One region of the Mixta calida genome, then DNA from elsewhere that is predicted to be linked to it. Evidence: predicted binding sites of a transcription regulator. Region 1 holds the regulator's gene; each other region holds the start of a gene.
The links. Region 1 encodes CRP, which controls carbon source genes, mostly activating them, when cyclic AMP is high. Its sites were predicted from a motif close to ATGTGANNNNNNTCACAT; they were not measured.
Positions count from the first base shown of each region.

Region 2: the regulator CRP is predicted to act here: its motif matches at 1,832-1,849, upstream of cytR (DNA-binding transcriptional regulator CytR).
Region 3: the regulator CRP is predicted to act here: its motif matches at 1,749-1,766, upstream of mlc (sugar metabolism global transcriptional regulator Mlc).
Region 4: the regulator CRP is predicted to act here: its motif matches at 4,150-4,167, upstream of C2E16_RS04435 (iron-containing alcohol dehydrogenase).

Region 1 is NZ_CP026378.1:444,798-452,057, reverse strand. Features, by position in the region: gene C2E16_RS02000 (hydrolase) at 1-506, shown strand, start outside; gene C2E16_RS01995 (YheU family protein) at 510-728, shown strand; gene C2E16_RS01990 (phosphoribulokinase) at 856-1,725, shown strand; gene C2E16_RS01985 (OsmC family protein) at 1,735-2,142, opposite strand; gene crp (cAMP-activated global transcriptional regulator CRP) at 2,442-3,074, shown strand; gene C2E16_RS01975 (YccS/YhfK family putative transporter) at 3,146-5,221, shown strand; gene argD (bifunctional acetylornithine/succinyldiaminopimelate transaminase) at 5,351-6,574, opposite strand; gene C2E16_RS01965 (aminodeoxychorismate synthase component II) at 6,662-7,249, opposite strand.
Region 2 is NZ_CP026378.1:4,211,984-4,219,243, reverse strand. Features, by position in the region: gene ftsN (cell division protein FtsN) at 1-553, opposite strand, end outside; gene cytR (DNA-binding transcriptional regulator CytR) at 731-1,756, opposite strand; gene priA (primosomal protein N') at 1,951-4,146, opposite strand; gene rpmE (50S ribosomal protein L31) at 4,363-4,575, shown strand; gene metJ (met regulon transcriptional regulator MetJ) at 4,666-4,983, opposite strand; gene metB (cystathionine gamma-synthase) at 5,259-6,419, shown strand; gene C2E16_RS20005 (bifunctional aspartate kinase/homoserine dehydrogenase II) at 6,423-7,260, shown strand, end outside.
Region 3 is NZ_CP026378.1:2,153,655-2,160,914, forward strand. Features, by position in the region: gene C2E16_RS10195 (MFS transporter) at 1-707, opposite strand, end outside; gene C2E16_RS10200 (LysR family transcriptional regulator) at 830-1,726, shown strand; gene mlc (sugar metabolism global transcriptional regulator Mlc) at 1,860-3,077, shown strand; gene bioD (dethiobiotin synthase) at 3,210-3,893, shown strand; gene osmV (osmoprotectant ABC transporter ATP-binding protein OsmV) at 3,949-5,085, opposite strand; gene osmW (osmoprotectant ABC transporter permease OsmW) at 5,085-5,732, opposite strand; gene C2E16_RS10225 (glycine betaine ABC transporter substrate-binding protein) at 5,742-6,653, opposite strand; gene C2E16_RS10230 (ABC transporter permease) at 6,668-7,260, opposite strand, start outside.
Region 4 is NZ_CP026378.1:951,934-959,193, reverse strand. Features, by position in the region: gene speE (polyamine aminopropyltransferase) at 1-149, shown strand, start outside; gene speD (adenosylmethionine decarboxylase) at 163-972, shown strand; gene C2E16_RS04450 (DeoR/GlpR family DNA-binding transcription regulator) at 1,013-1,786, opposite strand; gene C2E16_RS04445 (D-threonate 4-phosphate dehydrogenase) at 1,793-2,749, opposite strand; gene dtnK (D-threonate kinase) at 2,766-4,031, opposite strand; gene C2E16_RS04435 (iron-containing alcohol dehydrogenase) at 4,288-5,439, shown strand; gene C2E16_RS04430 (dihydrodipicolinate synthase family protein) at 5,442-6,326, shown strand; gene C2E16_RS04425 (sodium:solute symporter family protein) at 6,404-7,260, shown strand, end outside.

The DNA.
Region 1 (7,260 bases):
GCCTGCTGGATGCGGGCGTGGTGGTCTCCGCGCCGCTGATGCTGGAGCCATGCAGCGCCAGGCTGGAGCAGGGTTTCTCCCGCGTCTACCAGCGCTACCTGCTGGGCCAGCTCAAGCTTAACGCGCGTCGCAAACTGCAGGCCTGGCCCGGCACGCTGCCGATAGACCTGCCGCAGCTGAACGCGCTAAAACGGCTGCGCGATTTTGATGACGCCATCACCGCGCGCGCCCACGGGTTTATCGACGCCGTTGATTACTACCGCCGCGCCAGCGCTATGCCGCTGTTGCCCAACGTGCGTAAACCGCTGCTCATTATTCATGCGAAAGACGATCCCTTTATGACTGACGAGGTGATCCCCGATCTGACGCAGTTACCTGCTAACATTGAATATCAACTGACAGAACATGGCGGCCACGTTGGTTTTGTCGCCGGTACGCTGCGCCATCCGCAAATGTGGCTGGAACAGCGCATTCCCCAATGGCTTTCACCTTATCTGGATAACTAAGCTGTGATGATTCCCTGGCAAGATCTGGCGCCGGAAACGCTGGATAATCTGATTGAAGCCTTCGTGCTGCGCGAAGGCACCGACTATGGCGAGCAGGAGCGTTCGCTGGCGGAGAAGGTAGAAGATGTTCGTCGCCAGATAAAAAGCGGCGAAGCGGTGCTGGTCTGGTCGGAACTGCATGAAACGGTGAACATTATGCCGCGCGGACAGTTCCGCGGCTAAGCATCGGCATCTCAGCGCTGTGCGCCGCATCACACTATTCGCTTTCTGCGCCGCGCGTGCGGTGATGACACTTCCGGGCTAAACGTGATAACAATGCTCATTGCCCGATTTAACCCAGAGAGTGTCTATGTCAGCCAGACATCCGATTATTGCGGTGACCGGCTCCAGCGGAGCGGGAACCACCACTACCAGCCTTGCCTTTCGCAAAATTTTTCAGCAGCTGAACCTGCACGCCGCGGAGCTGGAAGGCGACAGCTTTCACCGCTATACGCGGCCGGAAATGGATATGGCGATCCGTAAAGCGCGCGACTCAGGACGTCATATCAGCTACTTCGGCCCGGAAGCGAACGATTTCGGCCTGCTGGAGCAGACCTTCGTCGAATATGGCGAAAGCGGCCGCGGCCAGTCGCGTAAATATCTGCATACCTACGATGAAGCGGTGCCGTGGAACCAGGTGCCCGGTACCTTTACCCCCTGGCAGCCGCTGCCGGAGCCGACGGACATTCTGTTTTATGAGGGGCTGCACGGCGGCGTCGTGACCCAGCAGCACAACGTGGCGGAAAAGGTCGATCTGCTGGTCGGCGTCGTGCCGATCGTCAACCTCGAATGGATTCAGAAACTGGTGCGCGACACCAGCGAGCGTGGCCATTCGCGCGAGGCGGTGATGGATTCGGTGGTGCGTTCGATGGAGGATTACATCAACTACATCACACCGCAGTTCTCGCGCACCCATATCAACTTCCAGCGCGTACCGACGGTGGACACCTCTAATCCGTTTGCCGCGCGCGCCATTCCTTCGCTGGATGAAAGTTTTGTCGTGATTCATTTCCGCGGGCTGGAGGATATCGACTTCCCCTATCTGCTGGCGATGTTGCAAGGCTCGTTTATTTCGCACATCAATACGCTGGTGGTGCCGGGCGGCAAAATGGGGCTGGCGATGGAGCTGATTATGCTGCCGCTGGTGAAACGGCTGATCGAAGGGAAAGAGATCGTTTAACTGACCCTGTCAGGGCGTTTCGATTCGCTCATAGCTGTGGGTAATGGCGACGCTTTTGCCCAGCATCATCGCTACGGTGCAATACTTTTCGGCGGAGAGTGTGACAGCGCGCGCTACCGCCTTATCGCTCAGGCCGCTGCCGCTGACGATAAAATGCAGGTTGATATGGGTAAAAACGCGCGGCTCCTCCTCGGCGCGCTCCGAAGTCAATCTGACCTCGCAGTCGCTTACCGCGTGACGCCCCTTTTGCAAAATAGAGACAACATCGACGGCGCTGCAACCGCCGGCCGCCAGCAAAATCATCTCCATTGGACTTGGCGATTTATCGCCGGAATTGCCATCCATCAGAATCTGATGGCCAGAGGCGGACTCGCCCATAAAGGTCAGCCCTTCTACCCATTTTACGCGTGCCTGCATATTCACCGTTCTCCGGATAATTCAGCTCATTGCCAGCCTACGCTTTCAATGACTAAACGGCAATTGTCCGATTCACCTCAAGCTGAAGCGAGACAACAGGAGACAGTAAGATAAAGCTGTGCTACAAACAAAGCTGTAATATTTTCGTTCTAAGAAACGAATACGGGACTCTTTCACGCCTGGGCGCGCCAAATTTTCCCGAATAAATTTCCAGCAGGAAACGCCAGAAGATTTTAACGCCTGACAGGGAAAACTGCCCCCTGTATTTAGGGCACGATTACAACAGAGGATAACAGCGAATGGTTCTCGGCAAACCGCAAACAGACCCTACTCTCGAATGGTTCCTGTCACATTGCCATATTCATAAGTATCCATCGAAAAGCACATTGATTCACCAGGGTGAAAAGGCCGAAACGCTCTATTACATCGTAAAAGGTGCGGTCGCGGTGCTGATTAAGGATGAAGAAGGCAAAGAGATGATCCTCTCCTACCTCAACCAGGGTGATTTCATTGGCGAGCTTGGCCTGTTCGAAGAAGGCCAGGAGCGCAGCGCATGGGTGCGGGCGAAAACCGCCTGTGAAGTGGCTGAAATTTCTTATAAGAAGTTCCGTCAGTTGATTCAGGTGAACCCTGATATTCTGATGCGTCTCTCCGCTCAGATGGCACGTCGCCTGCAGGTTACGTCAGAGAAAGTGGGCAATTTAGCTTTCCTGGACGTTACGGGCCGCATCGCGCAGACGCTGCTCAACCTGGCAAAACAGCCTGACGCCATGACCCACCCCGACGGGATGCAGATCAAAATCACCCGTCAGGAAATCGGCCAGATCGTTGGCTGTTCGCGTGAAACGGTCGGTCGTATTTTGAAAATGCTGGAAGATCAAAACCTGATCTCCGCTCACGGTAAAACGATTGTCGTCTACGGCACACGTTAAGCTTATTTAAACGCACGGCGTGATGCCCCCGCATCACGCCGTGTTTATTTTTGTGATGTGGCGATGTGGCGATGTGGCGGAGAATTATCTACCATCCTGAAGTGAACTACGCACTGCGTCAGACGCTGGTGCTCTGTTTACCGGTGGCCGTCGGCTGGCTGCTGGGGGATTTGCAAAAAGGATTGCTGTTTTCGCTGGTGCCCGCCTGCTGCAACATCGCCGGTCTGGATACGCCGCATAAACGCTTCTTTAAGCGGCTGATCGTCGGCGGTTCGCTGTTCGCGCTCAGCAGCCTTCTCGTTCAGTGGCTCTCGCTGCAACAGGTGCCGCTGCCCGCCACGCTGTTCGTCATGGCGCTGCTGCTGGGAGTCACCGGTGAAATCGGCCCGCTGCACGCGCGTCTTTTGCCCGCCTCGCTGATCGCCGCGATTTTTACCCTCGGACTGGTAGGACGTATGCCCCTTTGGGCGCCGCCGCTGCTCTATATCGGCGGCACCTTCTGGTACGGCCTGTTCAACTGGTTCTGGTTCCGCCTGTGGAAAGAACAGCCGCTGCGTGAAAGCCTCAGCCTCCTTTATCGCGAGCTGGCCGACTACTGCGAAGCGAAATATACCCTGCTGACCCAGCTTTCCGACCCTGAAAAGGCGCTGCCGCCGCTGCTGGCGCGCCAGCAAAAAGCGGTCGATCTGATCAATACCTGTTATCAGCAGATGCATATGCTGGCGGCCAACCGCGACCATAGCCACCAGCGCCTGACGCGCGCCTTTCAGGTAGCGCTCGATTTGCAGGAGCATATCGCCGTCAGCCTGCATCAGCCGGAAGAGGTGCAGAAGCTGGTGGAGCGAAGCCATGCGGAAGCGGTAATCCGCTGGAATGCGCAGACCATCGCCGCGCGCCTGCGCGAGCTGGGGGACGACATGCTCTATCATCGCCTGCCGTCACGTTTCAGCATGGAAAAGCCGCTGCTGGGGCTGGAAAAAATCGCCCGGCAACATCCAGAAAATCCGGTCGGCCATTTCTGCTACTACCACTTCAGCCGTATTGCGCGCGTGTTGCGCACGCAGCGCCCGCTTTATCGTCGCGATTTAATGGCGGATCGCCAACGTCGACTGCCGCTGCTGGCGGCGCTGCGCAGCTATCTGTCGCTAAAATCAGCCGCGCTGCGCACCGCGGCGCGCTTTGCGGTGATGCTGGTGTTCGGCAGCGCCTTAGCGCTCGCCTTTAACGTGCCGAAACCGTGGTGGATTTTAATGACTATCATGTTCGTCAGTCAGAACGGCTACAGCGCCACGCGCGTGCGCATCCAGCACCGCGCCGCCGGTACGCTGGCCGGGCTGGCCATCGCCGCCGCCACCCTGCGCTTTTCGGTGCCGGAATCGGTCGTACTGCTGGTGATGTTGGCGATTACCCTAATCAGCTACCTGTTTATTCGCAAATATTACGGCTGGGCGACCATCGGCTTTACCGTCACCGCCGTTTACTCGTTGCAGCTGCTGGCGTTAAACGGCGCGCAGTTCCTGCTGCCGCGCCTGATGGATACGCTGATGGGCTGCTGCATCGCCTTCGGCGGCATGATCTGGCTGTGGCCGCAGTGGCAAAGCGGCCTGCTGCGCCAGAATGCTCACGATGCGCTGGAGGCCGATCAAGAGGCGCTGCGTATGCTGTTAGGCAACGAGCCGTCACCGCAGAAGCTCGCCTGGCAACGGGTCGCCGTCAATCAGGCGCACAATGCGCTGTTCAACTCGTTGAATCAGGCTATGCAGGAACCGGCGTTTAATACCCGCTACCTGAACGATATGAAACTTTGGGTGACCCACAGTCAGTTTATCGTCGAGCATATCAACGCCATGACCATTCTGGCGCGGGAACACACCATGCTGCCGCCGGATCTGGCGCAGCGCTATCTGCAATCCTGTGAGATTGCGCTCCAGCGCTGCCAGCAACGGCTGGAGTATGACGGACCGGGCCAGGAGAGCAATATTCTGGAAAGTCAGGGCGGCGAGCCGGAAGGCGCGGTGACGATTATGGAACGTCACGTGAAACGCATCCTTGAACACCTTTCAGTGATGCACACCATCTCCTCTCTCGCCTGGAGCCAGCGGCCGCGCCACGGCAAATGGCTGGCGCGTCGCCTGCGTAAAGGGTAAAAAAAGCGCCTCCGCAGAGGCGCTTACCTAACGTATAAGCTTCAGGGCGCGACCTTTAATCGACATGCGCAGACAAGGCGTTCTGCCGGGACGCAGGCTTTACGCCGGGCGCTTCCTTAACAAGGCCATTCAAGCGGCATTCAGCGCCTTTTCCGCCGCACGGGCGAAGCGCGCCATGCCATCGCCGATATCCGCCAGCGGGATCACCAGCGACGGGGCGAAGCGAATAACCTCGGTGCCTGCGGTCAACACCATTACGCCTTCTTCCGCCGCCGCATGCAGAATATCGCGCGCCTTGCCTTTATGCTGCGGCTTCAGCTGCGCGCCGATCAGCAGCCCTTTGCCGCGAATCTCGCTAAACAGATCCAGCTTCGCGTTGATCGCTTCCAGCGCCTCGATAAAGCGCTGACGACGTGCGGTTACGCCCTCCAGCACCTGTGGCGTGTTAATAATATCCAGCGCCGCTTCCGCCACTGCGCAGGCAAGCGGGTTGCCGCCGTAGGTGGTGCCATGAACGCCCGGCGCCATCGCCGAGGCGATTTTATCGGTGGTCAGCATGGCGCTGACCGGGAAGCCGCCGCCCAGCGCCTTCGCTGTAGTGAGGATGTCGGGCTGTATGCCGTAGTGCTGATAGGCGAACAGCTTGCCGCTGCGTCCCATGCCGCTCTGTACCTCATCCAACACCAGCAGCGCCTGATGCTCGTCGCACAGCTGACGCAGCCCCTGCATAAAGGCTGCGGTCGCGGGCGTTACGCCGCCTTCGCCCTGAATCGGCTCCACTACGATGGCGCAGGTATGATCGTCAATCACCGCCTTCACCGCCTCAAGATCGTTAAAGGGAACGTGAACGATATCGGCGGGTTTTGGACCAAAGCCGTCGGAATATTTAGGCTGGCCGCCGACGGAAACGGTAAACAGCGTGCGGCCATGGAAGGCATTATGGAAAGCGATAATCTTACTTTTGTAGGGGCTGTGGCGCGTCGCCGCATAGTAGCGCGCCAGCTTGAAGGCGGCCTCGTTCGCTTCGGCGCCGGAGTTAGCAAAGAATACACGTTCGGCGAAGGTAGCGGCGATCAGCTTGCTGGCAAGTCGCAGCGCTGGCTCGTTGGTAAACACGTTGCTGGTATGCCACAGCGTTTCACCCTGCGTTTTCAGCGCCTCTACCAGCGCAGGATGACAGTGACCCAGCGCGGTCACCGCGATGCCGCCGGAAAAATCGATATACTCTTTCCCCTGCTGATCCCATACTCGGCTGCCCTTTCCTTTCACCGGCACAAACTGCGCTGGTGCATAAACAGGCAAAATCACTTTATCAAACGTATCCCGCGTTACCGCCATTTTTTCCGCTGCCATTCCCTACCTCGTCTGCTTACACATAACCATTGAGTGAAAAAATAATCAATAAATATGCATAATAAGTCAAACAAATTCGTGCAGCGCTTATAGGTTGGGCCGACGGCGCAGAAAATTCGCCAACAGTTCATGCCCCTGCTGGCTCAGAATACTCTCCGGATGAAACTGCACGCCCTCTACATCCAGCGTCTTATGCCGCAGGCCCATAATCTCATCAGGCTCGCCGTCGCGCAGGCTCCAGGCGGTTACCTCCAGCGTCTCCGGCAGCGTCTCTTTTTCCACAATCAGCGAATGGTAGCGGGTTACGGTTAACGGCTGCGCCAGCCCGGCAAAAACGCCGCGCTGCTGGTGCGCGATAGCGGACGTTTTACCGTGCATCACCTGACGGGCGCGCACCACGCGCGCGCCGAACACCTGCGCCAGCGCCTGATGCCCAAGACAAACGCCCAGTACCGGCAGCTTGCCGGCAAAAGCGCGAATAGCGTCAAGGGAGATGCCTGATTCGTCAGGCGTACAGGGGCCGGGGGAGATAACCAGGTGGGTCAGCGGCAACGACTGCATCTCCGCCAGGGCGATTTCATCATTGCGGCGCACCAGTACTTCCGCATCCAGCTCGCAGAAGTACTGATACAGGTTCCAGGTGAAAGAGTCGTAATTATCGATAAGCAGCAGCATGTTTGCTCCGG
Region 2 (7,260 bases), 540 kb from region 1:
GGACGCGCTGCTGCTGCATTTGCTGTTGCTGCTGCAACTCCAGCTGTTGCTGGGCGCGCTGTTGTTGCATCTGTTGCTGCTGTTGACGCTGTAGCGTCTGCTGACGCTGCACCGGCGTCTGTTCGTTCCACGGCACTTCGTTCAGCTGCGTTGGCGCCTGACGCATATCGGCCTGCATCTGCTCAAGCAGCTGGCGCTGTTCATCGGTAAGCTGCGTCTGAGAATGGACTTCCCCGCCGGCGGACGGTTCTTTCGGCACCGGTACGCCGATCTGCCGGTTTTCCAGCTCTTTGATATATTTCCAGCGCTCTTCCGGTTTAGGCGGCAAACCGTTGCCGCTGACTTTATGATCGGGGATAACAGGCGTTTCTTCTTTTTTATGGTGAGCGATAAACCACAGCCCGCCAACAAAAGTCACCAGCACCGCAACCGCCAGCCCTATCATAATTTTAGAAACACCGGAGCTGCCATTGCGCTTTTTGCTGCGGCTATTGCTTTTCTTGCGACGCGTCCCTGTCGAACGCCCGCGGCCTACATAATCTTTTTGTGCCACTAATCGTTCCGCTAATTCAAAGAAGAAAATGCCTGCCGGATAAGAGGGCGCTGAGTGAGGGCGGCGGCGCAGCTATCCGGCTGTCAGCCCGCCATGTTACTCAAGGGCTGGAAGTTTGACCAGCAGGGAGTCGTTTAAGAATCTGCTGAAATTGCCTGATACACGGCATTTTCCGGCTTAGCTGGCGTGTATTGTGCTTCCGCGCAGTTTTAATTCAAACTCCAGCAGACGCGAGCCGTTGCGGACGATTTTCCCCTGCAGCTGCTCCAGCAGCAGCAGCATCGCTTCCCGCCCCAGCGCAAAGCGTGGCTGCGCCACCGTAGTCAGCGGCGGATCGCTGTAGCGGGCGAGTTCAATATCATCAAAACCCACCAGCGAGAGATCCTGAGGAATACGCAGCCCCATGCTTTTCGCCTGCGACATCGCGCCCAGCGCCATAATGTCGTTATGGCAAAACAGCGCCTCAGGCGGCTTCGGCAATGCCATCAGACGCTTGAAGGCCGCGGCGCCCGCTTCAAAGGTAAAATCGCCGCGGACGATATAGCGCGGCTCTACTTCTTGTCCGTGGCGACGCAGCGCCTGAATGTAGCCCTGCAAACGGTAGTGACTGAGCGGCATCTCTTCTGGCCCGGCAATGCAGGCGATGCGGCGATGCCCAAGTTGCCAGAGGTGATTCACCGCTTCGAAAGCCGCCGTCAGGTTATCGATATGGACCGTCGGCAGTTCCAAATCCGGCGCAAATTCGTTCGCCATCACCATCGGCGGCAGGTTGCGTTGTTCTTCAACGCCAGTATCGAAGGGCACCTGCGAACCAAGCAGCACCATGCCGTCGATCTGGCGCGTCAGCATCAGACTGAGAAAGGTTTTTTCCTGCTGATTCTGATGAGCGCAGTCGCCAATCAGTACCAGATAGCCTTCCGCCGCCGCGGTCACTTCCACGCCGCGGATAATTTCACTGAAAAAGGGATCGCAGATATCGGGGACAATTACCAGAATGGTGCGTGATTCGCTGCGCTTAGCATTGCGCGCCAGGGCATGCGGAGAGTAGCCGACGTCAATAACCGCCTGTTCTACTTTCTGGCGGGTCGCCGCTGAGACCTTTTCTGGATTCATCAGCGCGCGGGATACGGTGGCGGTTGAGACTCCCGCACGTTCAGCCACATGTTTCATCGTAGCTGCCGTCGACTCCTGGTTCTGCTCCAACGCTTTCCTCCTCGCACGGGTTGTACCGGCCCGACTATTTGCCATGTTTCGTCATGCTGCGCCTGTTGCGGTCAAAGCTGACGTTCATCACATTTTTATCAGATTGCAGAAGGCGCCGTTACTCAATTTGCATGAAAAGTGTGACTTATTCGACGTTTTTAGATCCAGCTCGCAAACCTTTGCGTTAGCCGTCTTTAGCTTTCCGTCGGATCGACGTCGAGCGTCCATTTCACCTTCCGCGATAGCGGCAGCGTAGAGATCAACGGCATCGTCGTTTTCAGCAGCTGTTGCAGCCGCAGACGGGCAGGGTGCTGAAGCAGCAATTGCCAGCGATAGCGCCCGCCGCGTTTTGCCTGCAACGCCGGCACCGGGCCCATGATCCACAGCGCCTCGTCGCGCAGCGGGCTCGCCTCCAGCAAATTGCGCAGCTGATGCAGGAACGCGGCGGCCTGCTGGTTATCATGATCTTCCGCGCGAAACAGGGCGTGACTAGTAAAAGGCGGCAGCTGAACGCTTCTGCGTTCACTTAGCGTCTGAGCAGCGAAGGCGTCATACCCCTGATGCAGCAATATTTGCAACAGCGGGTGTTCCGGGTGATGAGTTTGCAACAGCACTTCGCCTTGCTTACCGGCGCGGCCGGCGCGGCCAGCCACCTGAATATAGAGCTGGGCAAAACGTTCGGCGGCGCGAAAGTCAGCGGAGAACAGCGCGCCGTCCACATCCAGCAGCGACACCAGCGTCACATCAGGAAAATGATGGCCCTTCGCCAGCATTTGCGTGCCGATCAGAATACGCGCGCCGCCGCGAAACACGTCGGCCAGATGCTGCTCCAGCGCGCCTTTGCGGCTGGTGGTGTCGCGGTCGATGCGCGACAGCGGCACGCCGGGAAACAGCGTTTGCAGATTATGCTCCAGCTGCTCGGTGCCTAATCCCACCGGCACCAGATGCGTGGAGCCGCACTGCGGGCACTGGCGCGGCACCGGCCGCTGGCTGTCGCAGTGGTGGCAGCGTAGCTGGCGCTGTTGCTGATGCAGCGTGTAGTAGTGATCGCAGCGCTGGCATTCGGCTATCCAGCCACAGTCGTGGCACAGCAGCGCGGGCGAAAAGCCGCGGCGGTTAAGAAACAGCAGCACCTGGTTATCCGCCTGCAGATGCTGACGCATGCGCTGGATCAGCGCCGGAGAAAGACCGCCCTGCAGCTGAACGCCTTTGAGATCGATCAGCTGCTGCGTCGCCTGGCGAGCGTTGCCGGCGCGTTTGCTCAGGTTGAGCTGACGATACTTGCCGCTCTGTACGTTATGCAGCGTTTCCAGCGCAGGCGTGGCTGAACCCATCACGATGGGAATATTTTCTTCGCGCGCGCGGAATACGGCGAGATCGCGCGCATGGTAGCGCCAGCCTTCCTGCTGTTTATAAGAGCTGTCGTGTTCTTCATCGATAATAATGACGCCTGGACGGGCAAAGGGCGTAAACAGCGCGGATCGGGTGCCGATGACGATGGCGTTTTCTCCCTGACGCGCGCGCAGCCAGACGGCCATGCGTTCGCTGTCGTTGAGGCCGGAATGCAGCACGTCGATGGGCGCATTGAAGCGCGCGCGGAAACGCGCGATAGTTTGCGGCGTCAGCCCGATTTCCGGCACCAGCACCAGCGCCTGTCGGCCGCGGCTCAGCACATTTTCCAGTACGCTGAGATAAACTTCCGTTTTGCCGGAACCGGTAATGCCCGCCAGCAGCCAGGGCGCGAACTCCTCATCCTCGCTGCGGATAGCGCCGACCGCCATCGCCTGTTCGGTATTCAGCCGCAGCCGCTCGCCGTTGATGCTAAAGCTGGCGCGCCAGTCTTCACGTGCGGGCAGATGCTCGCGCAGATCGCAAAGCCCTTTCGCCCGTAATGCCTGCAGCGCCTGATCGGCCAGATCATGCTGCGCGATCTCGTGTCGATAAAGCGGCTGCTGGCGCAGAATCGCCAGCGCCTGCTGCTGTTTCGGCGCGCGCTTCAGGCTTTCCGGCGCGGTTTCGCGCCCCAGTTCGGTAATAAACCATTGCCAGAGCGGCGCTTCCTGCGCCGGCTTTCCCTGACGCAGCAGCACCGGCAGGGCGTGAAAAAGCACTTCGCCCAGCGGATAGTGATAGTAATCAGCGGCCCAGTGCAGGATGCGCCAGAGAGACGGGGGAAACAGGGATTCGTCGTCGATGACTTCCAGCACGTTTTTCAGCTGGGCTTCCGGCAGATCGCTTTGCTCGCTGAATCCCACAACGACGCCGATCGCCTTGCGGTTGCCGAAAGGCACGCGCACGCGCCCGCCGACAACGGGGCGCAAATGGGCGGGGAGCAGATAATCGAACCGGCGTGCGAGCGGAACGGGCAGCGCGACCTGAGCAACGGGCATGACGTTATCCGTAAAAAGAGTTGGACGGCGTAGTGTACACTGTGTCGCCATCATTGTGCGGATTCGATTGCATCAGCCGGTTATTTTCTGTATAGTTCGCCGCCTTTGGTGCAAAACAGCGCATCAAAAATCACCAGAATTTTTAATCCGCGTGTGGTGCCGGCGCAGGTTTTACCTGGCGCGGGAGAGCGACACGGCCTTTACTGAGGTTATCCCATGAAACAAGGTATTCATCCTAAATATGTTGAAATTACTGCAACTTGTTCTTGCGGTAATGTGATCAAAACCCGCTCTACCGTGGGTCACGATCTGAACCTGGACGTGTGCGGTAAATGCCACCCGTTCTACACCGGCAAACAGCGTGTTGTTGATACCGGTGGTCGTGTTGAGCGCTTCAACAAACGCTTCAGCATCCCGGGCAGCAAATAAGTTTCCCGGCAGACGCGACCGTTTTTCGACGGAGCGGATGCAAGAAAAACCCAGCTTCGGCTGGGTTTTTTTATGGGCAAAACAGACGGATTAATATTCCCATGTATCCGGGTCTTTACCCAGCTCACGCATAATCTTCTTCGCCTCTTCCGGGATCTCATCGCTGCGCTCTTTACGCAGATCAACATCGTCCGGCAGCGGCTGGCCGGTAAAGGCGTGCAGAAACGCTTCGCACAGCAGTTCGCTGTTGGTGGCGTGACGCAAGTTATTTACCTGACGACGCGTACGCTCATCTGTCAGAATTTTTAATACTTTCAGCGGAATAGACACGGTAATTTTTTTGACCTGCTCGCTCTTCTTACCATGCTCAGCATAAGGGCTGATATATTCGCCATTCCATTCAGCCATGAGTTACCTTAATTAATAAAAGTGAAAGTGCCGGAAATCAGCCAATTATGCCCGATCTTTCCGCGTCTCACTAATCAAAGTCAGCATTTACTACGTAACTTTGCCGTTTAGGTCAGACGCCTGACTGCGGGAGCAATCGCCTGCAATTTTAGCGGTTATTGCGCTTTTGCTCAATCTATACGCAAAGACATTTAGATGTCCAGATGTATTGACGTCCAGATACGTAATGCTATCCTGTTAGCCTTCTTTCAAGCCTTTCAGGAACAGTAAGCACCATGACGCGTAAACAGGCAACCATCGCAGTACGCAGCGGTTTGAATGATGACGAGCAATATGGCTGCGTTGTCCCGCCGATCCACCTCTCCAGCACCTATAACTTCACCGACTTTAACCAGCCGCGCGCCCATGACTACTCACGTCGCGGTAATCCGACGCGCGATGTCGTACAGCGGGCGCTGGCGGAACTGGAAGGCGGCGCTGGGGCGGTGATGACCAATACCGGCATGTCCGCAATCCATCTGGTTTGTACACTGTTCCTGAAGCCTGGCGATCTGCTGGTGGCGCCGCACGACTGCTATGGCGGCAGCTATCGTCTGTTTGACAGCCAGAGCAAACGCGGCATCTACCGTGTGAAATTCGTCGATCAGGGCGACGCCCAGGCGTTGCAAGCGGCGCTGGCGGAAAAGCCGAAGCTGGTGCTGGTGGAAAGCCCCAGCAATCCGCTGCTGCGTGTGGTAGACATCGCCGCCATCTGTGAAGCGGCGCGCGCCGTCGGCGCAGTCAGCGTGGTGGACAATACTTTCCTGAGTCCAGCGCTGCAAAATCCACTGGCACTGGGCGCCGATCTGGTCGTGCACTCCTGCACTAAATACCTGAACGGCCATTCCGACGTAGTGGCCGGCGCGGTTATCGCTAAAGAAGCGGCGACGGCGACCGAGCTGGCCTGGTGGGCCAACAATATCGGCGTAACCGGCTCGGCGTTCGACAGCTATCTGCTGCTGCGCGGCATGCGCACGCTTGGTCCGCGTATGGCGGCGGCGCAGCGTAACGCGCTGGCGCTTGTCGAGTATCTGAAGCAACAGCCGCTGGTAAAAAAGCTGTATCATCCTTCTTTGCCGGAAAACGCCGGACACCAGTATGCTGTGCGTCAACAGCGCGGCTTCGGCGCCATGTTAAGTTTTGAAATTGATGGCGACGAGGCGTGCCTGCGTCGTTTTCTGAAGGCGCTGGAGCTGTTTACCCTGGCGGAATCGCTGGGTGGAGTAGAAAGCCTGATTTCCCATACCGCCACCATGACTCATGCCGGGATGTCGGCGGAAGCGCGCGCAGAAGCGGGCATCTCCGATACATTGCTGCGCGTGTCGGTAGGGATCGAGGATCATGAAGATTTAATCGCCGATCTGGATAATGCATTCCGGGTGGCAGCCGAGGGTTAAGAGATGAGTATTTCAGCCGCAGCGGGCGCGCAAACCAGCAGACAGCTGCATAAATTTGGCGGCAGCAGCCTTGCCGATGTCAGTTGTTATCAGCGCGTCGCGGGCATTATGGCCGATTACAGCCAGCCAGGCGATTTGATGGTGGTTTCCGCCGCTGGCAGCACCACCAATCAACTGATTAGCTGGCTGAAGCTCAGTCAGAGCGATCGGCTGTCGGCACATCAGGTGCAGCAGAGCTTGCGCCGCTATCAGTCCGATCTGATTAACGGTCTGCTGCCGCCGGATCTGGCGCAGCCTCTGCTGGCGCGGTTTATTCAGGATCTGGAGTACCTGGCCGGGCTGCTGGACGGCAAAATAACCGACGCGGTTTATGCCGAAGTGGTCGGTCATGGCGAAGTCTGGTCCGCGCGCCTGATGGCGGCGGTGCTGCAACAGCGTGATTTGGAAGCGTGCTGGCTGGACGCGCGCGAATTTCTGCGCGCCGAGCGGGCGGCGCAGCCGCAGGTGGATGAAGGCAAATCCTGGCCACTGTTGCAGCAGCTGATGGCACAGCATGCGCATCAACGTCTGGTGGTCACCGGCTTTATCTGCCGCAACGAGGCGGGCGAAACCGTCCTGCTGGGGCGCAATGGTTCCGACTACTCCGCCACGCAGATTGGCGCGCTGGCAGGCGTCAGCCGCGTCACCATCTGGAGCGACGTCGCTGGCGTTTACAGCGCCGACCCGCGCAAAGTAAAAGACGCCTGCCTGTTACCGCTGCTGCGTCTGGATGAAGCGAGCGAGCTGGCGCGCCTGGCCGCGCCGGTGCTGCATGCCCGCACGCTGCAACCGGTTTCCAACA
Region 3 (7,260 bases), 1.7 Mb from region 1:
AGCAGCGGCAGGCCGCGATCGCGCCAGTGCAGACGGAAATTAATCATCAGGCTGCGCGGGTTCAGCGAGGCGGGGCGAAAATGACGCGACGCCGGCAGAATTTTCCAGAACATCAAGGCCGAAGCCAGCGCAAAGCAGCCAATAAAGGCGATCGCCACACGCCAGGAACTGAAATCAGTAATAACGCCGCTGAGCAGGCGCCCGCTCATGCCGCCGATTGAGTTGCCGCTGATATACAGTCCCATCGAAAACGCGATAACGCTGGGGTGAATCTCTTCGCTCAGGTAGGTCATGCCCACGGCCGCTACGCCGCTCAACGCCAGCCCGGTCAGTCCACGCATAATCAAAATACCGTGCCAGCTGCTCATCGTGGCGGAAAGCAGGGTAAAAATCGCGGCCAGCAGCAGCGCGACCACCATCACCGGCTTGCGGCCAATGGCGTCAGAGAGCGGGCCGGTCACCAGCAGCCCCAGCGCCATCAGGGCGGTGGAGATGGATAAAGAAATACTGCTTGCCGCAGGCGAGACGCCGAACTCCTGCGACAGCACCGGCAAAATCGGCTGTACGCAGTAAAGCAGGGCGAAAGTCGCCAGGCCTGCCGAAAACAGCGCCAGCGTCACGCGCATAAACTGCGGCGTGCCGCGTTTAATATAGCGATGCTTGTGAACGGGGAGAGAAGAAGCAGGCTGTACGTCGTCAGCGGGCAGAGACGCAGTATGAGATGAGCGATCCACAACGGTTTCCTGAGTTAAACATCCATCGCTTAATTGTGGGTGCAAGGTAATATACTGTCTAATATATTAATTATCTGAAATGATACTTATAAAATATGAATATTGAGCTGCGTCATCTGCGCTACTTTATTGCCGTCGCCGAGGAGCTGCATTTCGGTCGCGCCGCGCTGCGTCTGAATATCTCGCAGCCGCCTTTAAGCCAGCAAATACAGCTACTCGAACAGCAGATCGGCGCGCGCTTGCTGGCGCGCACTAACCGCAGCGTGCAGCTGACCGCCGCCGGGCGTCAGTTTCTGCAGGACGCGCGCGCCATTCTGCTGGATGTCGAACAGGCCGCCAGCCGCGCCGCGCGTCTGCATCAGGGAGAAGAAGGCGAAATCCGCATCGGTTTTACCTCGTCCGCGCCCTTTATCGCCGCCGTTTCCGACGCGCTGTTCAATTTTCGTCAGCGCTATCCGCAGGTACATATTCAGATGCAGGAGATGAATACTCGCCAGCAGCTGACGCCGCTCAGCGACGGCAGGCTGGACCTCGGCGTGATGCGCAATACGCCGCTGCCGGATACGCTCGCCTGGCAGCTGTTGCTGCGCGAGCCGCTCTGTTGCGTATTGCATCATGCGCATCCGCTGGCGCGTCGACCGCTTGTTTCAGTGCGCGATCTGGCACAGGAGCCGTTTGTCTTCTTCGATGCACAAAGCGGCACTGCGCTGTATGGCGAAATTATGACGCTGCTGCATCGCTATCATATCCAGCCGTATATCACTCAGGAAGTAGGCGAGGCGATGACTATCCTCGGCCTGGTGGCGACCGGGCTCGGCATTTCCATTCTGCCCGCTTCGTTTCGCCGGGCGCAGCTGGCGCATGTAGTCTGGCTGCCGCTGGCCGAGCCGGACGCCTGGTCTGAAATGTGGCTGGTCTGGTCGCGCCAGCGGGAAACCAGCGCGGTGATGGCCCATATGAAAGCGCTGCTGTTGGGTAAAAATCAGGCGTAATTTTTCCTGAGCAGGACGGTTTTTGTGCGGTAAATCACATATCGAATCAAATAGTTGACGACCTTCGATAACTGCTCCACCATAGCCTGAGAAGGTTTATTTTGAAGCGCGAAAATAAGTGGGAGCAGGGGGAGTGATAGCGGACAGTCAACCTGGTCACATCGACCAGATCAAGCAGACAAACGCTGGGGCTGTGTATCGCCTGATCGACCAGTTTGGCCCAATATCGCGTATTGAGCTTTCCCGGCGGGCGCAGCTGGCGCCGGCCAGCATCACCAAAATCGTGCGTGAAATGCTGGAAGCGCATCTGGTGCAGGAAACCGAATATCAGGAACCGGGCAGTCGCGGTCGGCCTGCGGTCGGTTTGATTCTGGACACCGTCGCCTGGCACTATCTTTCCATTCGCATCAGCCGGGGAGAAATCACCCTGGCGCTGCGCGATCTCAGCAGCAAGCTGGTAACAGAAGAGACGCGACCGCTGCCGGTTAAGAGCGAAACGCCGTTGCTGGCCCGCGTCACCGTCGAAGTCGATCAGTTTTTTATTCGTCATCAGCGCCAGCTTGAGCGTCTGACCGCTATCGCCATCACCTTACCCGGTATTATTCACACCGGTAGCGGCATTGTGCATCGCATGCCGTTTTACGACGTGGCGGATATGCCGTTGGGGCCGGAACTGGCGGCGCATACTGGCCTGCCGGTCTATATTCAGCACGACGTCTGCGCCTGGACCATCGCCGAATCGCTATTCGGCGCCTCGCGCGGCGCCAGCGACGTTATCCAGATTGTGATTGACGATAACGTCGGCGCGGGCGTGATCACCGGCGGACGCCTGCTGCACAACAGCCGCAGTTCGCTGGTTGAAATCGGCCATACTCAGGTCGACGCCTGGGGTAAACAGTGTTACTGCGGGAATCATGGCTGTCTGGAAACGGTCGCCAGCATCGGCAGCATTCTGGAACTGGCCGCGCAGCGTATGCCGTCGGTGCCCAGCTCCAGCCTGCACTATCAGCCGCTGAGCGTGGACTCGCTGTGTGACGCGGCGCTGAACGGCGATCCGCTGGCGCGCGATATCATCACCGGTATCGGCAACAGCGTCGGCCGCATTCTGGCGATCATGGTCAACCTGTTTAACCCAGAAAAAATTCTTATCGGTTCGCCGCTCAACCGCGCCGCCGCGGTGCTGTATCCCGCTATCGGCGCCTCGATTCGTCAGCAGGCGCTGCCCGCCTACAGCGCCGACATCCAGGTCGAACCGACCGAATTCCCCAATCTGGGTACCATGCCGGGCGCCGCGCTGGTTAAAAACGCGATGTACAACGGCGAACTGCTGGTCAAACTGTTACAGGGCTAATCAAACCTCCGCTATCCTGCAAAAAATTGCGCTAACGCAAGCTGTTATCACGCGTGATTTCCTACACTGTCCGGCGTAAACCGATGATTAAAGTTTAACTATTTCAGGCCGTCAGCCTGCCGGAGTGTTGCTATGCTGAGTCGTCTTTTCATTACCGGTACGGATACCGCCGTCGGTAAAACTGTCATTACCCGCGCCCTGATGCAAAAGCTGGCGGAAAGTCATGTCGCTGTCGCAGGCTATAAACCGGTCGCCAAAAGCAGCCAGATGACGCCGGAAGGGCCGCGCAATAAAGATGCGCTGGTGCTGCAACAGGCCTCCACGCTGGAGATGCCGTATGAAGCGGTTAACCCGATTACGCTGCTGGAAGATGAGATCAGTACCCACCGCGGCGAGCCGATTAACTACGCGCGCCTGAGCAGTGGGCTACAGGCGTTACAAGCACAGGCGGACGTGGTCGTGGTTGAAGGCACTGGCGGCTGGCGCAGTCTGATGAACGATCTGCGTCCTTTATCGGACTGGGTGATTCAGGAGCAGCTGCCGGTCGTCCTGGTGGTCGGCATCAAGCTGGGCTGCATCAGCCATGCGCTGCTGACGGCGCAGGCGATTATCAATGATGGCCTGCCGCTGCTGGGTTGGGTGGCGAACCGCATTAATCCGGGCCTGGCGCATTACGCAGACATTATCGACGTGCTACAGGAGAAGATCCCGGCGCCGCTGCTAGGCGAGCTGCCTTATCTGCCGCGCGCCGAGCAGCGTGACCTGGCGGGCTATATCGACCTCTCTGCGCTGACGCAGCCGCAGGCGGTGGCCTGAAAGTAAACAGGCGCGCCGAGACGCGCCTGATAAGGCTTTCTGACGCGATTAACGGTTAACGATTCAGCGAGCGGCGCGTCCGACCGGAGCTGAGGTAATCGGCGATATAATCCTGCGAAATCTCTCCGCTGTACCGCCCATCCTCATCGACAATCGGCATCCAGACCGAGTTGTGTTCATAAAGCTTCGACAGCACCACGCGCAGATTCTCTTCCGCTTTGCCGGTGATCTTAAAGCTGTGCAACAGCTCCTCGCAGTTGCCGCTGGCGCCGCGCGCCTCGCGGCGTTTCACAAAGCCGAGTGGACGACCGTCGTTATCCACTACGGTGATCGATCGCATATCGTTATCGTCCATCAGCGCGAACGCCTCCGCCAGCGGAGTAGAGCGTTTCACGGTCAGCGTCTGCTGCTGATCGGTCACGTCGCCAGCCTGCACCAGCAGCAGCCGTTTCAGGGTGCGGTCCTGACCAACAAAAGAGCCGACGAACTCATTGGCCGGTTTCGCCAGCAGCTCATCCGGGGTGGCGCACTGCACGATCTTGCCCTGTCCGAAGACGGCGATCCGGTCGCCCAGCTTCAACGCCTCATCGATATCGTGGCTGACCAGCATCACGGTTTTCTTCAGCTGGCGCTGCATCTCAAGAAACTCGTTCTGAATCGCCTCACGGTTGATCGGGTCGACCGCGCCGAACGGCTCATCCATCAGCAGCACCGGCGGATCGGCGGCGAGGGCGCGGATAACGCCGATGCGCTGCTGCTGGCCGCCTGACATCTCTTTCGGATAGCGGTTTAGGAACTTATGGGGATCGAGCGCGACCATATTCATCAGCTCGGTCGCGCGCTCGCGGCAGCGTTTTTTATCCCAGCCCAGCATGCGCGGCACCACGGTAATGTTCTCCTCAATGGTCATATTGGGGAACAGGCCGATCTGCTGGATAACGTAGCCGATATTGCGCCGCAGAGTCACGGTATCCTGCGTGCTGGTATCTTCGCCGTTGATGGTGATTTTTCCGCTGGTCGCCGGGATTAGGCGGTTAATCATCTTCAGGGTGGTGGTTTTGCCGCACCCGGAAGGGCCAAGCAGTACGCACATCTCGCCGGCGGGCACGTGCAGGCTGACATTGTCCACCGCATTTATCGTCGTGCCGTTTTTCTGGGTAAAGGTTTTAGTCAGGTTTTCCAGTTTTATCATTATCGAATCCCCCTGGGTGTCAGCACCCGTTGCAGACGTTGCAGCAGCCAGTCAAGAATAATCGCCAGCAAACAGATCAGCAGCGCGCCGGCGATCAGCATGCGGATATCGCTGCCGCTGATGCCGTCCAGCAGCAGCAGTCCTAAACCGCCAGCGCCGATAACGGCGGCGATCGCCATCACGCCAACGTTCATGACTACGGCGGTGCGAATGCCGCCGAAAATCACCGGCAGCGCCAGCGGGATCTCTACCCAGCGCAGGCGTTGCAGAAAGGTCATGCCGATGCCGCGGCCCGCTTCGCGCATGCCGGGCGGAATATTCTCCAGCGCGGTATGGGTATTGCGCACGATCGGCAGCAGCGAATAGAGAAACACCGCCGTTATCGCCGGTACCACGCCAATGCCCTGACCGATCAGCGAAAACAGCGGGATCATCAGGCCGAACAGGGCGATAGACGGGATGGTCAGCACGATGGTCGCCACGCCCAGCACCGGCGTCGCCAGCCATTTAAAACGCACAATCAGCACGCCCAGCGGCACGCCCGCCAGAATGGCGCAGCCCACCGCGACCAGCACCAGCCACAGGTGCTGCCAGGTCAGATCAAGAAGGTAGGGCCAGTTGCCGATCATATAGTGAATGGTATCCATAGCCTCTCCTTACAGCATGCCTTTCGATTGCAGGAATTCGCGCGCGACCTGCTGCGGCGACTGATGATCGATGTCCACCCGTTTATTCAGTTCGGTGATGACGTCATCGGTAATGAGCGCGGAAAGCTGATTCAGCGCCGTATCCAGACCCGGATTCGCCGCCAGCACCTCTTTACGCACCACCGGCGTCACGTTATAGCTGGGGAAGTAATGCTTATCATCCTCAAGGATCTTCAGATCGAAGCCCTTAACGCGGCCATCGGTGGTATAAACCAGTCCGGCGTCGACAAAGCCGTCGCGGATGGCGTTATAGACCAGACCGGGGTCCATCTGGCGGATCTGCGGACGGTCGAGGGTCAGGCCGTAGAGTTTTTGTAGCGGTTTCAGGCCATCTGAGCGTCCGGCGAACTCCAGATCCAGCCCCAGCATCCAGTTATGGTCGGGATCGCGCTGCCGAATCTCTTCAATGCGCGCCACCAGCTGCGACACCGTGCTGATATGCTCTTTTTCGGCGCGTTTGCGCTGCATGGCGAAGGCGTAGGTGTTGTTCATCGGCGCTGGCTCAAGCCAGACCAGCCCCAGCTTCGCATCCAGGCGACGCACCGTTTCATAAGCCTCTTTAGAGGACATCGGCTCTTTGATGTGGTTGAAGATAATCAGCGACGAGCCGGTATATTCCCACGTCATATCGATCTGCTTGTTAAGCATCGCGCTGCGGCTGATCGAGAGGGCGATGTTGGTTTTGGGAATAACGTCAAAACCTTTTTTGGTCAGCCAGAGCGTAGTCATCGCTGATAAAATATGCTGTTCGGTAAAGCCCTTGGTCGCCATGGTAATTGGTCTGGCGGTTGCCGCGCCAGCGGCGAAAGCCAACAGGCTAAACAGCGCCAGCGCGCGCGTTAAGGTACGGAATAGGGTCATTATCGCGTCTCCTGTTACAGCGCGTGCGGGCTGAGCCAGCGGCCAAGGAGGGCCAGCAGCATATCCAGTATTAGCGCGAATAGCGCCGTCGCCACCGCGCCGAGGATCAGAACGGGGAAATCGTTCAGATAGATGCCGGGGAAGATCAGTTCGCCGTAGCTGCTGGCGCCGATCAGGAACGCCAGCGGCGCGGTGCCGACATTGATCGCCATGGCGATGCGGATGCCGGAAAGCATCACCGGCCAGGCGCCAGGCAGTTCCACCTGACGCAGGCGCTGCATCTTCGTCATGCCGATGCCGTTGGCCGCTTCCAACAGCGAGTCGGGCACGCCAATCAGACCGGCGTAGGTGTTGCGCACTACCGGCAGCAGCGAGGCGAGAAACAGGGCGATAATCGCCGGACGATCGCCAATGCCGATCACGACCATTGCCAGCGCCAGCACGGCCAGCGGCGGCAGAGTATTGCCGACATTGAAGATCTGCATAATATATTCCGCCCAGCGGCGGGCGAAAGGGCGACTGAGCAGAATGCCGCTGGGAATGCCGACCAGTAGCGCGAACAGCATTGACCAGCCCACCAGCCAAAGGTGCTGTCTGCCGAGATAGA
Region 4 (7,260 bases), 510 kb from region 1:
TGCGCCAGATTGACGCCGCGACGTTGCAGGCGCGTTTTGCGTCCGCAGGCCTGAACTGCCGGTATTACAATCCGGCGATCCACACGGGCAGCTTCGCTCTGCCGCAATATCTGTTGAATGCGCTGTCAGCGCCGACCGGACATTTATAAGGGGTGAACTAAATTGCAAAAGCTGAAACTACATGGCTTCAACAACCTGACGAAAAGCCTGAGTTTTTGTATCTACGACATTTGCTATGCGAACAGTGAGGCTGAACGTGACGGCTATATTGCTTATATCGATGAGCAGTACAACGCCAATCGTCTGACTGAAATTCTGACCGAGACCTGCTCAATCATCGGCGCGAACGTGCTGAACATTGCGCGTCAGGATTATGAACCGCAAGGCGCCAGCGTAACCATTCTGGTCAGCGAAGAACCGATCGATCCAAAGGATATCGATAAATCGGAGCATCCTGGCCCGCTGCCAGGTTCGGTGGTCGCCCACCTGGATAAAAGCCATATCTGCGTCCACACCTACCCGGAAAGCCATCCCGAAGGCGGGCTGTGCACCTTCCGCGCCGATATCGAAGTTTCCACCTGTGGCGTGATTTCACCGCTGAAAGCGTTGAACTACCTGATCCACCAGCTGGAATCGGATATCGTCACCATCGACTACCGCGTGCGCGGCTTTACCCGCGACGTAAATGGCGTGAAGCACTTTATCGATCACGAGATTAACTCTATACAGAACTTTATGTCGGACGATATGAAAGCGATGTATGACATGGTCGACGTGAACGTTTATCAGGAAAACATCTTCCACACCAAGATGTTGCTGAAAGAATTCGATCTCAAGCATTACCTTTTTAATACCCGGCCGGAAGACCTGACCCCGCAGGAACACAAGCGGATCACCGACCTGCTGTGGAAAGAGATGCGTGAAATCTACTATGGCCGCAATATCCCCACTGTCGGCCTGAAAACGCAGTAAGGCCCTGCCTTGCCGGGGCGGTTCCTGCCGCCCCGATTCATTATGCGCTGCGGGCCTGCGCCAGCGTCAGTTCTATCTTCTCCCGGCGCAGCTGCGCCTGCGTCTCTTCATCCAGCCGCCCGTCGGTTATCACTTCCGTCAACGCCTGTAACGGCGTCACGCAAAACAGCGACCAGGAACCATATTTACTGCTATCGGCCAGCAGCACGCGACGGCGCGCATTAATCAGCAGATCCTGCTTCAGCCCCGCTTTCTCTTCCGTCGGCGTGGTAATCCCTTTCTCCAGGCTCCAGGAGTTGCAGCTGACGAAGGCGATATCGGGATGGATAGTGCGTAGCAGACGGCGCCCGTGTTCGCCGATGCAGGACTGGCTGGAATCATCGATGCGTCCGCCGATAATCGTCACTTCAATCTGGCGAAAACCAGAGAGGAACAGCGCAATATGCAGATCGGCAGTGATCACGCGCAGCGGCAGATGGGTTAGCTGGCGCGCCAGCTCCAACATCGTGGTGCCGGCGTCCAACACTACCGCGTCTCCGGCCTTTACCAGCTTCGCGGCTTCGTGGGCGATCGCCTGCTTCTCCGCCAGATTGCGTTGGATCTTTTCTGAGGTGGTAGGCTGTTCAGGAATAAAACGGTTCAGCGTCACGCCGCCATGCGTCCGGCTGATAACGCCTTCCTTATCCAGCTTGATCAGATCGCGGCGAATAGTGGCGGGCGAGGCGGAAATGGCCGTCACCAGTTGATCAACAGTAACCAGATTATGGCCTTTCAAATAATCCATAATCTGGTCGAGGCGACTTTGTCCTTTCATCTTTCCCTATGCAAGTTGCATCGCAAGTTGAATCGAGATCGCCATGCTCTCAGACTTCGCTTTACCTGTCCAGGCAATATCAAATGCGGTGCCGTGGTCCGCCGAGGTACGGATAAACGGTAGTCCGGCGGTGATATTGACCCCGTCGTAAAAGCCCAACAGCTTAAGCGGAATGTGCCCCTGATCGTGGTACATCGCCACCACCATATCGTACTGGCCTTCATAACATTGCAGGTAAACCGTATCTGGCGGACAGGGGCCGTAAGCGTCAACGCCGCGCGCCTTCATCGCCTCAATAGCCGGGCCGACGATACGGATCTCCTCGTCGCCGAATAGCCCGTTTTCACCCGCGTGCGGATTCACGCCGGCAACGGCGATGCGCGGATGGCTGTAGCCGACGCGGCGTAAAAAAGTGTCCGCCATACCGATCACCGTTTCAACGCGCGGCTGGTTCAGCGTATCGAGAAACTTGCGCAGCGCGATATGCGTGGTGACGTGAATGACCTTTAGCCGCTCCGTATAGAGCACCATGGCGTAATCTTTACTGTCGGTCAGTTTAGCCAGCAGTTCGGTATGACCAGGATAGAGATGCCCGGCGGCGTGGAGCGCCTCTTTATTCAGCGGCGCGGTGGCAATCGCCTGCACCTCGCCCGCCATCGCCAGACCGGCCGCGCGCCGTACGCAACGGTAGGCCAGGTCGCCCGCCTGCGCCTGGACATTGCCCGGCGTCAGCGTCGCCGGATCCGCCAGCGGTTCGTCCAACACGTTGATCGTGCCCGGCGCAAAGCGCGCATGGGAAACGGCGCCAATCTCGCGCAACTCAACCTGAGGAAGGTTACCCTGCGCCATGATGCGCCTGAATGTTTCCAGGCACCCCACCACAACCGCTGGCGCGCCGTTTAGCTCTCCTTCAGAAAGCGCTTTAATAATGATTTCCGGGCCGATACCGGCGGGATCACCCATGGTTACGGCAATGGTCTTAGTGGTCACGGTACATCTCCTCAATAAACGAAAGCGCGTCACAGAGCGCACTCTCAGAACCAAAACCGCCGGCTTTGGTAATCACCGGCAAATCATCAAGCTCGCTGTTGATAAAACGGCCGCATGGAATACAGGGCGCCACCTCCTGCTGAATACGGTAGCCCTGCGCATTCAGCGCCTGCGCCACCGCAATGGCGATATCGCCGCCGGTAAGAAACAGGCCGCCAATGCGCGCGCGTTCCATAATCGCCAGCGTCAGCTCGCCGAGCAGTTGGCTCAGCCGCTCGCCCAGCTCCGCGCGACCGCAGTGAAACTGCTGGCACAGCGCATCGATCTGATGACGATCGTTCATGCTGCGGCTGGTACGTAAAATGCAGTGTTGTCCGGCAGCGATCAGCGCGCTCGCCTGTTGCGCCAGCCGGTCGATATCGCGCCGGTCATGGTTCAGCAGCAACGCCGCATCCACCTCCACCGCCTGCGCGCGCCGGTTGCGGATCGCCAGCTCAACCTGACGCCTCGTCGCCTCGCTCATCGAACCGGCGATTGCCAGCACGGGCAGGCTCTGCCGCGCAGCAACGCAGGCGCTGGCGGGCAGCGCGGCGGCCAGCCCGGCGGCGCCCACCAGTAGCGGCGGTTCCTCCAGCGCCAACGCCGCGTCCGTGATCAGCGCCAGATCCCGTTCGGTAATCGCGTCGGCCACCACCACGGCGGCGGGCGCCTGCCGCTGGCAATGACGCAACAGTGCCGACAGCTCGCCGCTGCGCACCGTTGAGAGCGTCACCTCTGTTACCGGCAGGCGGCTCTGCTGTGCCAGGATTTCTTTAATACGCGAGGCGACAATCGGCGTGCGCGGATCGCTGGCAAATTCGGTTTGCGCCAGCGGCGTCTGATGCACCAGACACTCGCCGTTCAGGGTGGTGCGCCCTGCGCCAGGGATCGCGGCGGCGACCAGCGCCAGCCGTTTTCCGCTGGCCCGCAGCGCCGCCTCAATCTCTGCGCCGATATTGCCGCGAAAGGTGGAGTCGATTTTCTTGTAGATCAGCAGATCCGCCTGACGCCACGGCGTCAGCGCTTCCGTGACCGCCTGCGCCGCCGTGGCCGCATCAAAGGCGCGGCTTTCGGTATTGATCACCAGTACGTCAGCATGGCGCGACGGTTTCTGTCGCGCAGAGAGCATCACTTCGGTGTGCGCCCCCTTCTTCGCCAGCTGAACGCCGGTGTCGTTGGCGCCGGTAAAGTCATCAGCAATGACGACCATTTTCATAGCCACTCCTTTCTACTGCATTGGCTTTCGCCTCTGCGCCCGCCAGGCCTGCTTTCTTATCAAGAGGCCATGATTAACCAAAACCGTAACATGATTATATTCAATCACGATTGATTAAATGTGAGCAACCTCAAATTAATCGAAAGCGATATACCCTATAAAATTGGGCAGCCATGCAATGCTTGTATTTAAAGATGACGAAATACAATCAACTGCTTCAGCGATTCCGGCGTGACAAGGAGAAAAGGCAGACCTCATGAACATCAACAGCACCCTTATCAGCGGCTTTCAGGCGCTTAACGATATCGGCTATCTGATCCAGAACCGGCGTAACCTGCTGCTGGTGACCGATAAAAACATCATCGCCATTCCTGCGGTCGCGGCGCTGATCGAAAGGTTACGCCGCCAGACGGAGCGGCTGACGATTCTGGACGGCGTGCCGCCTGAGCCGAGTCAGCACGACGTCAGCGCCCTGCTGAGCGGTATTGAAGACAGGCGGATTGATATGGTGATCGGCGTCGGCGGCGGCAGCGTATTGGATGTGGCAAAGCTGCTGTCAGTGCTTTGCTGTCCTGACGCGCCGACGCTGGAAGCGCTGCTGGCGGGCGTGAAGCCTGAAGCGCGCCTGACATCGCTGCTGATCCCCACCACCGCCGGCACTGGTTCCGAGGCGACGCCCAACGCGATTCTGGCGATCCCGGAACAGGAGACCAAGGTCGGCATTATTTCGCCAGTGATGTTGCCCGATTACGTGGCGCTGGCGCCGGAACTGACCACCAGCATGCCGCCGCACATTGCCTCCTCTACCGGCATCGATACGCTGTGTCACCTGATTGAATGCTTTACCGCCACGGTCGCCAATCCGGTCAGCGACAACTATGCGCTCATCGGCATGAAAAAGCTGTTCGCCAGCCTGGAAACCAGCGTCGCCGAGCCGCACAACCTGCAGGCGCGCCTCGATATGCTTTGGGCCTCCTGGTACGGCGGCGCCGCCATCGCCCACGCCGGCACGCATCTGGTGCATGCCCTTTCCTATCCATTAGGCGGCAAATATCACCTGCCGCACGGTGTGGCGAACGCCATCCTGCTGGCGCCCTGCATGCGCGTAATCCGCCCCGCTGCGGTCACGAAGTTCGCGCAAGTATGGGATCTGGTGCCCGGCGCAGACGCCACGCTGAGCGATGAAGAGAAATCCCACGCGCTGGTGGACTATTTCGCGGCGCTGGTACAGCGCCTGAAACTGCCCGCCAGCCTGGAAGCACTGGGCATTGGCGCCGATCTGTTGCCAGCGTTGGTCAACTCGGCGCTGGAGGTGCAGCGCCTGATCAAGAACGTTCCGACCGCGGTTAACACCGATCTGGTGCGGGGTGTCTACCTGACCCTGTTTCCGTCATCCACGCAGAGGTAACCATGAAACAGAACATTACGGGCGTCCTGACCGCCGTCGTCACCACTTTTGACGCGCAGGGCGCGTTTCACCCTGCCGCCCAGCGTCAGCAGGTGCGCCGTCAGCTGTCGGCGGGCAACGGCATTTTTTGCGGCGGCACCAACGGCGAATTTTTCGTGCTGAACGAGCGGGAGAAGCTGGCGGTAACGGAAACCTGCGTTGATGAGGTGGCCGGCCGTGCGCCGGTGGTGGCGCACATTGGCGAAATCTCGACGCGTGAGACTATTCGCCTCGGCAGACAGGTGGCGCGGCTCGGTGTGGATGCGGTCTCGGCGATTACGCCCTGGTTTGTGCCGCTGAAGCAGGAAGAGCTGATCACCCATTATCGTCAGGTAGCGGACGCGCTGGAGACGCCGCTGTTTCTCTATAACATTCCGGCGCGCACCGGCAATACGTTGCAACCGGAGACGGTGCGCGCGCTGGCGGCGCATCCGAACATCATCGGCATCAAAGACAGCGCCGGCAGTTACGACAGCCTGAGCGGATTTCTTCAGGCCACGCAGGGTGTGGAAAATTTCAACGTGCTGAACGGCCCCGATTCGTTGATTCATCAGGGCTTTGTCGACGGCTGCTCCGCCTGCATCTCCGGCCTGGCGAACGTCGCGCCGCAGGCGATCAATGACATCTGGCGTCATTTCCAGGCGGGTGATTTGGAGACGTCCCGACAGGCGCAGGAGAACGTGACCGGCCTGCGTACCGATCTTTACAACGTCGCCTTTTCCCCGGCCGCGGTGAAAAAAGCGCTGGCGCTAATGGGACAAGACGTTGGCGAGAGCCGCTACGCGGTGCGATTCAGCGCCGACGAGGAACAGCGCATCCGCCAGATTGTGAATCAGTATCTGCAATAACAAAAAACATAACGTCCACATGATTACGTGAAGGGGCTGCCCGGCCCCAGGGTTCATTACGTCTGAGAGAGGCCATAATGAAAGAATTTGCTGCTGTCGATACGCTGATCATTATCGGTATCGTGATTGCGTATATCTTATTTACCACCTGGCTCACCTGGCGGCTGCGCAGTAAAAGCGCCGGCGATTTTATGGAAGGCTCGCGCGCCATGCCGGCGTTTATTGTCGGCGTGATGCTAATGTCGGAATATATCGGCGCGAAGTCGACTATCGGCACCGCGCAGGCCGCCTTTGAAGATGGCTTCGCCGCCTCCTGGTCAGTGATTGGCGCGGCGATCGGCTTTCCGCTGTTCGGCCTGCTGCTGGTGAAGCGCATCTATAATACCGGCAAAATCACCATCTCCGGGGCGATCGCCGAAAAGTACGGCACCTCGACGAAGAACATTATCTCGTTGATCATGATCTACGCCCTGCTGCTGGTGAACGTCGGCAACTACGTCAGCGGCGCGGCGGCGATCTCTACGGTGCTGAAGGTGAATCTGCCGGTGGCCGCCTTTATTACCGCCATCGTCAGCACCTTCTACTTTGCCTTCGGCGGTATGAAAGGGATGGTCTGGGTGACGCTGCTGCACAGCGCGATAAAATACTTCGGCATACTGGTGATCCTCGGCGTAGCGCTGCATATGACCGGCGGCATTTCACCGATGGTAGAGAAGATGCCCGATTTCTACTGGACCTGGGACGGCCACGTCGGCGCCAGCACTATTTTCGCCTGGCTGATCGGCACTATCGGCTCCATTTTCTGCACTCAGTTTGTGATCCAGGCGATCTCCTCGACAAAAAATGCCGCCTCAGCGAAGCGCGCCACCTGGGTGGCTTTCTTTTTCTGTCTGCCTATCGCCATCGCTATCGCCATTATCGGCGTCGCAGCGAA